Regions from separate parts of the Clostridium sp. 001 genome, predicted to be linked through region 2. Evidence: riboswitches for the same ligand, from Rfam matches in the RefSeq annotation. Region 2 holds a riboswitch; the other holds the start of a gene.
The links. Region 2 has a riboswitch for cobalamin ahead of B5S50_RS05450 (cobyric acid synthase). Riboswitches for the same ligand answer to the same signal wherever they lie in the genome.
Positions count from the first base shown of each region.

Region 1 (6,241 bases), 1.8 Mb from region 2:
CTATCTGCACTTTTCCTCCATCAGACATAACTGCAGTTACCTCATCAGGCAGCTTATAACTATCACCTTGATTTATTGACACACTGATATTATCTATATTCTCTATTTTTGCCCCAGTTTTAAAATTCATGGTAAGAGCAGTTTTTAAAACTTTATTATATCTACCCATTAAGTTATTATCAATTTTCAATATATAATAACTTTCAGGATCATAATCTGAAACTGTAGATACAGTCATATAACTATCGTAATTGCTTAAAGATATATTTATAGGCACTTCTGCATTAGTTTTTTTGTTTATAATTTTTACATTTTCTTTGGCTGAAGACAAATCTATAGGTTGGTTAAAGTGAATTATCCAGCTTTTATCCACAGGAACGTTGTCCACATTATCCGCATTTGCTGGCAAAAGATTACCGCTGCTTTCACTTACTGGAGAACTAGAATTACTTTCTGATATGTATTTAGATTCCTCTTGTGATGCTAAAATTTTAGATGTGTCTTGCAATGTTTGAGATTTTGAATTGTCTTTAGTCGATACTACTTGAGTTTGGGATTGAGTTGTATTAGAAATATCACTCGCTAGTACAATGTTACACGGATTTAGCTGATACATTACAACAATTGATGCAAACATTAAAAGATTTTTTAAATTTTTAATCAATTTTTTCTCTCCTTTCAGATAAGCAAAAAAAATTTTCTATTTTTTGCAAATTTCTATTGACTTTTAATATACCAGTATATTACCATATTATCTCCTCAAAATCAACAATAGGTGGACAATGTATATTACACCACTTATTCCATATGATCTTTATAAATACATAATTTTCAAGGGAAAAATCAATGAATCTTACTTATTGGGAGTATTAGAGCAGGTAGTCATCAGATAAATAGTGGTAGCATTGTATTTTGTTATGAATATACTATAGGAGTAACCATACTATAGGAGGAACATAATGCACTTATTACCTTCATTTTTATTTGCCTTATCCGCAAATATAGACAGTTTCACTGTAGGAATATCCTATGGTATTAAAAAAATGAAAATTAGTCCATTAAGTACTATTCTAATAGCCCTAATTGCTACTGCAGGAACATTTCTATCTATGGTTCTAGGTAAATTTCTAATTAAGTTTATGTCTGAAAATATAGCCAATATCATTGGCAGCGGTTTTTTGATAGTAATGGGCATATGGTTTATAATTGACGCTGTTATAAAAGAGCACTGTAATGAAAACGAAAAACTGTGTAATGCTGAAAATAATCTTTTACCCTATAAAAATCTTTTGGACAATCCAGAAATAGTTGACGCTGATAATTCAGGCTATATAGATGTTAAAGAATCTATATTTCTAGCCTTCGCCCTCACAATAAATAATGTTGGAGTAGGTATAGGCGCAAGTATAACCGGTATCAATATATTACTTGCAACTATATTTACCTTCATTCTCAGTACAACAGGCCTAGTTGCAGGATGTGTTATAGGCAGCAGCTGTTTGTCTAAATTTTTCGGGAAATATGCTCCTTTTGTGTCTGGCATTAGTATTATAATTTTAGGTATCTATGAACTAATCATTTAAATTTCCATTTTGCTTATTGGGATAGTCCCTTTCCTGTCCTATGGGTATTATATAGGGCTTCCCAGTAACTGGATTTTTTATTATGCATACATTTATTTTATACACCTTTTTTATGTTTTTTTCTGTGAGTACTTCCCGAGGAGCACCTTGCATCACAACTCTTCCGCTATTTACAAGTATTACATGGTCACTATACTGGGCTGCAAAATTTAAATCATGAAGTACCATTATAACTGTTATCTTTTTGCTGAGTGATTTAACATTATCCAAAATTTCAATCTGATGGTATATGTCAAGATTAGATATGGGTTCATCCAGCAGTATAATATCTGTATCTTGTGTAAGCGCCCTTGCTATTAAAACTCTCTGCTTTTCTCCACCGCTAAGCTGATTTATATACTTGTCATGGAATTTCCAAGTATTAGTCATTTCCATAGCATGTTTGGCAATCACATAGTCATTTTCTGATTCACTTTGAAGTTTCGAAAAATAAGGAGCTCTTCCCATCAAAACTATATCTTGTACGGAAAAATCCATATTCAAATCACTGTTTTGGGGAACTACCGCAAGTTTTCTTGCCAGTGCCTTATTTTTTAAATCAAGTATATCCTTATCTTTTATAAAAACCGTGCTCTTATAAGGCTTTAAAGTTTTAGCAATATTTTTGAGTAAAGTAGTTTTACCGGAACCATTAGGCCCTATAATCGAATAAAATTTATTTTTTTTAAAATCTATGTTTATATCATGAAGTATATCAACTTCATCAAAACTGTAATTTAAATTTTTAACTTCAACTGCACACAAATTTGAATTATTCATTATATCACTCTCTTTTTAGATTTTATTAAAAGATAAATAAAATATGGAGACCCAAATAAAGCAGTTACAGCGCCCACAGGTATTTCAGAAGGAGCAGCTATAGTTCTTGCCACCGTATCGCAAATAATCATAAACACAGCTCCAATTATCAATGAGAAAGGCAAGAGCACCCTATGGTCAGGTCCAAATACCATACGCACTGCATGAGGAATTATCAGTCCTACAAATCCTATTACACCACTTATAGACACACAGGCTGCAACAATTATTGAAGAAACAGCAAGTACTATTTTTTTTACATTTTCAACTTCTATGCCCAAACTTTTAGCAGTATCATCCCCTGTAAGCATTATATTTAAATCTCTTGAAAATAAAAGTATTATAATTATACCCAGGAATATGAAAGGTATTAGCATCAATATTTGATTATAGGTTGCTGCAGAAACACTTCCCATTGTCCAAAAAACAATTTTTTCAACCTGCTGTCTGTTGAATACCATTATTATAGATATTATTGAAGATAAAAGGAAGCTCACAGAAACACCTGCCAGAAGCAGTGTAGTTGGTGGTATCTTGTTTTTTACCCTGGCTATGTTATAAACCAAAACAGTAGTTGCAATAGACCCTACAAAAGCCATCATAGTAATGGCTGTAGACCCTAGAAGCAAAGTATCCAGCTGCAGCATAAATCCAATTGCAGCTCCAAGAGCAGCCCCTGAAGATACTCCAAGTACGTAAGGATCTGCCATTGGATTTTTAAATATTGCCTGAAAGGATGCACCTACTACTGATAATCCCATTCCAACTAATGCTGAAGTTACTATTCTTGGTAAACGTATCTGTAATATTATGAGCATGTGATTTTGTGACATACTTGCTGTAGAAACTAAATTTCCCACAATAGGTATTTTACTTAGTATCACATATAGTGTTTCCTTGAAGGATATGTCTGCAGAACCAAGCATAGCTGATATTACTGCCGAAAAAAATAATATTACTATGCAAATGCAAAAAAACAACTTAAAATGCTTTTTCCGGGAAAATTTCATAAGCACATTCCTCTCTTATATATACTTAAAATGCTTCAGGATGAATTATCTTTGCCAGGGATTCTAATCCATCTGCAAGTCTAGGTCCCTGTCTGCTTATAATATCTTCATCCATTTCAAAAAGTTTATTTTTCTTTACAGCATCTAAATCTTTATAGCCCTTTGTAGACTTAATTCCATTTTTGCTATTAAATTTATTGGAACATATAAGTATATCAGGATTTTTTTCAACAAGCTTTTCAAGGCTGTAATTCCAACCTGTAACATCAGAAGCAGCATTTTTGCCTCCTGACATTTCAATCATCTTGCCTATAAAAGTGTCTTTTCCCGCAGTAAAATCACCACTTGTACCATAGCTTACTACATAATATACTGTAGGGGTGCTCTTTCCTTTTACCTTTTCCTGTACAACTTTAACCTTTTCTTTCATATTTGAAACTATACTATATGCCTTTTTATTAGCATTCAATACTTTTCCTACATTTTCTATATTGTTATAAGTATTCTCAAAGCTTTCATTTTTTGAAATAGTTAAAACCTTTATATTAAGCTGCTGCAGCTTTTTTAAAATATCCGGTTTAGTTAAATTAGTAGCTATTACCACATCCGGTTTAAGCTGAACAATTTTTTCAAGACTTGGGTCAGTTATAGTACCCACAGATGGTATTTTAGAAGCTTCTGTAGGATAAGTGCAAAAGTCAGTTCTACCTACCAAAAGATTTTGTTTGTTTAATGCATAAATTGTTTCTGTAACATTAGGCGATAAAGATATCACCTTTTTAGGCTCACTTTGAATTGTAATTTCCGTATTAGTTGAATCTTTTAATTTTAAAGGATAAGTGGTATTTTTAACAGATTCACTTTTGCTGCTGTCTATATTAGAATTGCTTGTATTAGATGCTCCGCATCCTGCTAAAAACACCGTAATCGTAATCATAATTAGTAAAACAAATTTTTTGCTACTCTTAAACATTAGTTACTCCCTCCAATTAATTAAATAAACAGAGTTCTTAGTATCAGATGGAGTTTTAACTCCACCTGATGCTTAGAAATCGTTATCCAGAGACGTAGCTGCTCTTTTACTCCCACTTGGAAAAGTGGGTGTATTAGAGCAGGTAGTCATCGGATAAACGAAAAAAACTATTACCCATAGATAACAGTTTTTAAGTAAATTATTTTACTTTAAAGCCTATCCACGTAAGCTATCCGTAAATTTTAGGCAGGTCTCCTGGCTTTGATTCATTGTATATTTACGCCTTCCCTGTTCCCAAGTGGCAAATTCATAAATATACTCCTCATTACAGTGGCGGGACCGCATAAGTTCTTCACTTATTTCCCTTTTAAACTTAACAATCAAGTACCTAAAATTCAATATTAAATTATAGAATAAGTATATCATTTCTCCTATTTTATATCAAATTCTACTTTTTATACCCCAGGCATTTTCAAAGAAATAACCAGCCTATTTTTTATAATAATCTGCATCATATCCAGGTGATACATATTTTCCACGGCCTTCTGCTGTTAATATGACCTTTACATTATGTCTCTCAAGAGCAGAAAGTTCCTTGCCATCATTGGTATACTTAGGATTAGGCTTATACCAGGACCTACTTGCAAAATAACTCTTATATGGTTCTGTAGGGAATGTATAGCCATGCCTTGCAAATATTTCATTTCTAGCAAGTGCCAGCTGCTTTTTACTCATACCTTTCAGGTCATTACTAGTAAGTGCCCTTGTATTGCTGTAAGGTATCACGTATTCTCCTGAATTATTATCTGAATCATTTTCATCATTATTATTTAAATCAGAAGAAACGTTTTGCTTGGATTCCACATTTGAAACATTTTTGCTGGGACCTTTACTTATAAGTGAGGATACCATCTTAAAGGCAACAACAAATACAATTATAGTTAAAATAGTTATACCTATCATTTTGAAATTAAATGGCCGTTTATCCTTAATTGGAGTATCATCTAATTCCTTGGTAAATTCCTCTTTATCTTTTCTATCTATCCTCTTTTGTCCATGAGATGAACTAAAATCAAAAGTATCGCTGTCTTTTAAACTATCCTCATGCTTTTTATCTTCTTTTTTATAGTTATTATTTTCTTTTCCATAGTATTTTGTATCGTCATTTTTATCCTCTTCTCTTTCATGTCCCTTTTCCTGCTTTGCACCACAGTATACACAAAACTTATCATTTTCATTAAGCTCTGTACCACATTCTCTACATTTAGCCATCTACTTGTCACCTCTAATCTTTATTTGAAAATAACTTCTTTAAAAAATACACTAGATTATGTTTATGTTCAACTTGTTCATTTTCCTTCATACATATAGGACTTTCTTTAACTTCTTCATTTTGAGAAGATGGGCATAAAATATTATCATACATATCAATGGTAAATTTTTCTCTAGAACAATCATTATCTGCCTGAATAAAAAATTCATTTAAAACCCGTTCATTTTCTATATTATTCATAACAAAGTCTATAAAAATATGATGTCTTTCATCAATTCCTTCAAGATAGAAATTATTATCTGCCATATCAAAAACATATCCTGCTTTTACATCTTGAGTAAGCCTTTTTATGCTTCCTTCAAGGAGAAATTCAATATTTATAAACTCCTTTATTTCAGGCTGCTTCACATAAGTTGTAAAACCAACCTTTCTCCTTACTGCAAAAGGAAGTGCCCTATACAAATATTTTAGTATTCCTTTTATAACTTTATCCATATTTTTATTATAAGAAACCACAATATATATCTTTTTATTAAAAGCAGCT
Region 1 covers NZ_CP020473.1:3,003,466-3,009,706, reverse strand. Annotated here, with positions in the region: gene B5S50_RS14025 (Ig-like domain-containing protein) at 1-664, opposite strand, end outside; gene ytaF (sporulation membrane protein YtaF) at 960-1,583, shown strand; gene B5S50_RS14015 (heme ABC transporter ATP-binding protein) at 1,572-2,402, opposite strand; gene B5S50_RS14010 (iron ABC transporter permease) at 2,402-3,451, opposite strand; gene B5S50_RS14005 (ABC transporter substrate-binding protein) at 3,477-4,424, opposite strand; cobalamin riboswitch at 4,652-4,831, opposite strand; gene B5S50_RS14000 (YARHG domain-containing protein) at 4,914-5,696, opposite strand; gene B5S50_RS13995 (hypothetical protein) at 5,710-6,241, opposite strand, start outside.
Region 1: another riboswitch for cobalamin. It lies ahead of B5S50_RS14005 (ABC transporter substrate-binding protein); the one in region 2 lies ahead of B5S50_RS05450 (cobyric acid synthase).

Region 2 (6,241 bases):
TATTGGATTTCCAGCAGGTCTTGTGGAAGGGGATAATATAGGCGAAAATGCACTACGAGAATTGGAGGAGGAAACTGGATATAAGGGAGAAGTAAAGTCAATGAGCCCTTTGCTTTATTCAAATCCTGCACTTTTAACAGATAAAGTTACATTAGCAAGGGTTGATATATATGAAGATTTAATTGAAAATCAAATTCCTATACAGAAATTGGAGCCAGAGGAAGATATACAGGTAATTGCACTTCACAGAGAAGAACTTAAAGATTTTCTAATTAAAGAACAGGCAAGTGGAACTGCTATAGGAATGGGTGTATGGTATGTTTTTTATGGATTAAACTAACAAGAATGTTTTTGTATTTAGTTGAATAATAATTGTTAGTATGATATATTTTTAACAAGGAAGTAGGAAAATTAAAAAATTAGAATTGAAGGTGTATTTATGGAGGATTGGCTTTTTAAAAAAGATGAATACGTTCCCAAAGAAGATAAAGACAAATTTATAGATAAAAGTATATTTTCTATATTACATCTATTATCTCTTATTAAAAGGAACAATAAAGTAAATAATAGCTTTATGTACAATTTAAATCCTATGTTAAAACTTTCCTTTACTATCCTAAATATATTATTTTTATCATTGTCTAAAAATTTTACCTATATAATGCTTGTAGATGTTTATTTTCTACTAATTCTAAGTTTTTTAGATGTTCAAGATATAAAAAGAATACTGCTTTTAAGTATTTCTATTCCATTTTTTACATTTATAATGCTCATACCTTCCATACTTATGGGGAATATTAGAAATAGTGAAATGCTTTTACTAAAAGTAGCTGGTACTATAATTTCAATAAATGTTTTATCTTACACAACTAAATGGCATGATATAACTAAGGCACTAAAAATGTTTTTTATACCAGACATATTTATTTTGGTATTTGACATAACTTTAAAATATATTTATATATTAGGTGAATTTTCTTTGGACATGTTTTATGCACTAAAGCTTAGATCTATAGGAAGAAATAGTAAAAAATATTCTTCTATTTCAAAGATAATTGGCAGTTTATTTTTAAAATCAAAAGAAATGGGAGATGAAATGTATTGCGCTATGGAATGCAGGGGATTTACAGGAGAGTATGTGTCTCACAAAAAATTTAAATTTAAGTTTTTTGATCTAATATATTTAATAGTTAATGTATTTATCATAACTATGTATTTTTACATATCTAGGGTGGGATTAAGATGATAAAAATTGAGGACGCTTTTTTTAAATATAAAAATAATGAAGTATTAAAAGATATAAATGTAACTATAGAACAAGGAGAATCCATAGCACTTATAGGTGCAAATGGAAGCGGTAAATCTACCTTCTTAAAATTATTAAATGGAGTGGTATTTCCCACAAAAGGAAATTACTATTTTGGTGATGTGAAAATATGCAAAAATGAATTGGAAAGAGGTAATTTCTCAAAGAAGTTCCATAAAAAAGTAGGATTTGTATTCCAAAACTCCGACGCACAACTTTTTTGCTCTAGTGTATACGAGGAAGTTGCTTTTGGACCAAGGCAAATGGGAATGGATGAAGATGAAGTAAATAAAAGGGTAAATGACTGTCTAGAACTTTTAAATGTGAAAGATTTAGAAAACAGGGAGCCCTATAACATAAGTGGGGGAGAAAAAAAGAGAGTGGCTATAGCTGCTGTACTTGCTCTCAATCCTGAAGTTCTGGTTTTAGATGAACCTATGAGTGGAATAGACCCTAAGGGAAAGAAATTCTTAAATGATCTTTTTATCAAATTAAATAAAGCAGGGAAAACTATAATATGTTCAACACATGATTTTGAATATGTTAATGGACTTTTTAAACGAGTTCTTGTATTTTCTGAAGATCATCATATAATAAGGGATGACTCTTACAACAAAGTAATGGAAGATACTGAATTTTTAGTAAAATATAATATCAAATAATGCTATTAACTGTAATACTTTAGAATTACATGAAATTTTTATTTGTTTTATGTAATATATTGGACATTTCAAGTTGACATAAAACTCTAATTATAATAAACTTAGAGTATAAATTAAATAGAAGACTCAGGTGCCTTTATAGGTGAAAAGGGAATGCGGTTAAACTCCGCAGCAGCCCCCGCTACTGTATTTGATGATGAACTTTAGTTACCACTCTTAAAAGAGGAAGGTTAAAGTAAATATGAATCATAAGCCAGGAGACCTGCCTGATTGTTATTATATGCTTTCGGAGGGAGAGAAACTTTTAGTGTGTTTAACCTCAGCTTAAGTTGAGGTTTTTATGTTAAAGGCAGTTAGCTTTCTAAAGCTTACTGCCTTTTGGTTTTAATATAGATATGTGTGTATTAATTAAAAGTAAACTTTTTATTATATTTAGGAAGTTTTGGGAGGAGTAATTGTTATGGCAAAAATTATGATTCAGGGAACTGGTTCTTCTGTAGGAAAAAGTATAATTGTTTCAGCCCTTTGTAGAATATTTAAACAAGATGGTTATTCAGTGTGTCCTTTTAAATCTCAAAATATGTCATTGAATTCCTATATAACATTAGATGGCAAAGAAATGGGACGGGCTCAGGTACTTCAGGCTTATGCAGCTGGATTGCAGCCGGAAGCATATATGAACCCTATATTGTTAAAACCAACTTCAGATAAGAAATGCCAAATCATAGTTAACGGAAAAGTGTATGGCAACAGCACTGCTATGCAATATCATAATATGAAGCTGGAATTTAGGGATATGCTTAAAGAACACTTTGAAAAGATGGAGAAGAAATTTGACATAATAGTAATGGAAGGGGCAGGAAGTCCTGCAGAAATAAATTTAAGAGATAGAGACATTGTGAATATGGGTATGGCAGAATCAGTAGATGCACCAGTACTTTTAGCAGGAGACATAGACAAAGGAGGAGTATTTGCATCCATTGCAGGAACAATGTTGCTTTTTACAGAGGATGAGAAAAAAAGAGTAAAGGGTACTATAATAAATAAATTTAGAGGAGACAAAGATATACTGGAGCCTGGCCTTAAGATGCTTGAGGATATAGTAAAGGTACCTTGCCTTGGCGTCATACCTCATTTTAGATTGGCCCTTGAGGATGAAGATGGAGCTGTAGAATTCAATAAAAAGGTTACAGCACCTATTGACATAGCTGTAATAAAGCTGCCTCATATATCTAATTTTACAGATTTAGATGCACTTAAAAGTGAAGAAGACGTTTCCGTAAGATTTATAACATCTGTAGAAGAGTTTGGGAATCCGGATTTAGTCATTATTCCAGGAAGTAAAAATACTATAGAAGATTTACTTAAAATTAGGCAGTGCGGCCTTGAAGACCGTATAAAAGAATATAGTAAAACTGGACTTGTCATAGGACTGTGCGGTGGATATCAAATGCTTGGTAAAGTCATAGAAGATCCTTATGGAGTGGAGACAGATGTAGGAAAAGTAGAAGGTATAGGACTTTTGGACATAGAAACTATATTTGAAAAAGAAAAAGTTACAACTAGAGTAAATGCAAAAAGCGAAATTGACTTCCCAATGAAAAAGGACGGCGAATCCTTAACTAATAGAAAATTGGATGTATACGGATATGAAATACATATGGGAATATGCAAATATGGAAAAGATGCAAGACCATTATTTAATATAACTGATAAAAATGGTAAAAAGGTTGACACAGAAGATGGTGCCATAAATATGTCAGGAAATGTAATTGGATCTTATATACATGGAGTTTTTGATGGAATTGACTTTAGAGAATTCATTGTGAATAAAATAAGGGAAAATAAAGGATTAGGGTATAAAAAATCAAAAGCATATGAAAATCTCAGAGAAGGAGAATTGGATAAGTTAGCAAGCATAGTGCGAAAGAATTTAGATATAGATAAGATATATAGTATTATGGGCATTAAAAGATAATAATTAATATTAGAAAAGAGGGGTTAAATTTGTCCAGTTCTTTTGTATTTATGAATTTAATAGATATTGTGATAGCAGTTGTAATTGATTGGATAATTGGAGATCCCTATTGGTTTCCCCATCCCGTTATATATATAGGAAAACTTATATCTTATTTAGATAAAAAGGGAAGAAAGCTTTGTAAAAAAAATGAGAGCTTAAAGGCCTTTGGTGGTTTGATAGTATTTCTAGTAGCAATGGTTAGTTTTATTGTGCCTTTTGCAGTGCTGATGCTTTTAAGAAAAAATGTTATTTTATATAACATATTAAATACATTTATTATTTGGACAACTATTTCTGCTAAATGCCTTGCTGTAGAGGCGAAAAAAGTATCCTATGCCCTTAAAAAAGAAGATATTGAAGATGCAAGGACCAAGCTTTCTTATATAGTTGGAAGAGATACATCCTCTTTAAGCAGTCAGGAAATAATAAGGGCAGATGTGGAAACTGTGGCGGAAAATACTTCCGATGGAGTAATAGCACCACTTATATATGCAGCTATTTTTGGAGCACCACTTGCTATGCTTTATAAGGGGATAAATACCATGGATTCCATGCTTGGATATATGAATGAAAAGTATAGGTACATAGGATTTTTCCCTGCAAAGGTAGATGACGTATTTAACTTTATACCTTCTAGAATTACAGGGGTACTTATGTGTATATCAGCTTTTGTAGTAAAAGGAAATCCTTTTAAGTCTTTTAAAATAATGATAAGGGACAGGAAAAATCACAAGAGTCCTAACTGTGCCTATCCTGAGGCAGCAGCAGCTGGGGCTATGAGAATACAGCTTGGTGGCACAAATGTTTATTTTGGCCAAGTAGTATATAAACCTACTATAGGGGATAAACTTATGGAACTAAGTTTTAAACATATAGGACAGTGCATAATAATTATGTATTTTACTGAAATACTTTTTATGATTTTATGTGGAATAGTTATAATTGGATTACCCAGAGCGTAATTTAGAAAATTAATGATATAGGGATGTGTTATTATGGAACATGGTGGAGATATATATACAGAGGGACTTTTAAAGGGAAGAAAGCTTTTGGATTTCAGTTCAAATATAAATCCACTAGGAGTACCTTTAAGTTTCAAAGAAAATATAGAGAAAGCATTAAAAGATGTAGAAAAATATCCTGATGTGGAGTATAGACAACTTAAAAATTCAATAAAAGAGTACATAAATTTCTCGTTAAGTTATTTTTATATTGAAGAAGAAAAAATATCAAGCAGCATGGAAGATACAAACATTGTATTAGGCAATGGAGCTGCAGAAATAATAGATCTTGTAATAAGTTCTTTTAAAAGCATCTGCATTGTAGTACCTTCTTTTATAGAATATGAAAAAAATGCAGCAAAATGGAACTGCCAAATAATACATTCACATTTAAAAGAGAATATGGAGTATGATTATAAAGATATCAGACAAAAAATCACAAAGTCAGAAGCATTAATTATAGGTAATCCCAATAACCCAAATGGCGGCGTAATAGATAAAGAGAAGTTTAAAGAAATACTTGATTACTGTGAGGAAAATCATAAAACAATAATTATAGATGAAGCTTTTGTGGAGTTTACAGGAAAAAGAGGATGTTCTTTTTTAAGGGAAGTTCAGAAATATAAATGTGTATTTTTAATCAGAGCTCTTACTAAATTTTTTGCACTTCCGGGAATAAGAATGGGATATGGTCTTTGTAAAAATAAAAATTTAATAAAAAGTATAAAATCCAAACAAAATCCATGGAACATAAACTCTTTTGCGGAAATAGCAGCTGAGAATGTTTTTAAAGATAAGAAATACATAGAAGACTCCATTTGCTGGATAGAAAAAGAAAGAAAATTTATGATAGATGAGTTAAAAGAAATCCCTTTGTTTGAAAAAGTGTATGATAGCTACAGCAATTTTGTATTATGCAAAATGAAATATGAAGATTGTGAGAAGCTATATGATAGATGTTTAAAGGAAGATATTCTCATAAGAAGATGCAGTAATTTTAAGGAACTTGATAGTAAATTTATAAGATTAGCAGTAAAAGATAGGCGGAGAAATGAAAGAATACTACAGGTGTTAAAAAAAATAAGTAAAGATGTAACTACTTAAGTTTTAAGGGGAGAAGGAGAGATGAAGGTAAACAATTTAGAAAATAATAATATGCTTGTGTCACTGCTATCTCCTAAAATAAAAGTAATTATATTAGGTGGAGGACATGCAGCTTACATTAAATCAAAAACCTTTTCAAAAAAAGGAT
Region 2 covers NZ_CP020473.1:1,206,866-1,213,106, reverse strand. Annotated here, with positions in the region: gene B5S50_RS05465 (NUDIX hydrolase) at 1-340, shown strand, start outside; gene B5S50_RS05460 (energy-coupling factor transporter transmembrane protein EcfT) at 440-1,246, shown strand; gene B5S50_RS05455 (energy-coupling factor ABC transporter ATP-binding protein) at 1,243-1,968, shown strand; cobalamin riboswitch at 2,080-2,253, shown strand; gene B5S50_RS05450 (cobyric acid synthase) at 2,429-3,946, shown strand; gene cbiB (adenosylcobinamide-phosphate synthase CbiB) at 3,997-4,950, shown strand; gene B5S50_RS05440 (histidinol-phosphate transaminase) at 4,984-6,093, shown strand; gene B5S50_RS05435 (NAD(P)-dependent oxidoreductase) at 6,115-6,241, shown strand, end outside.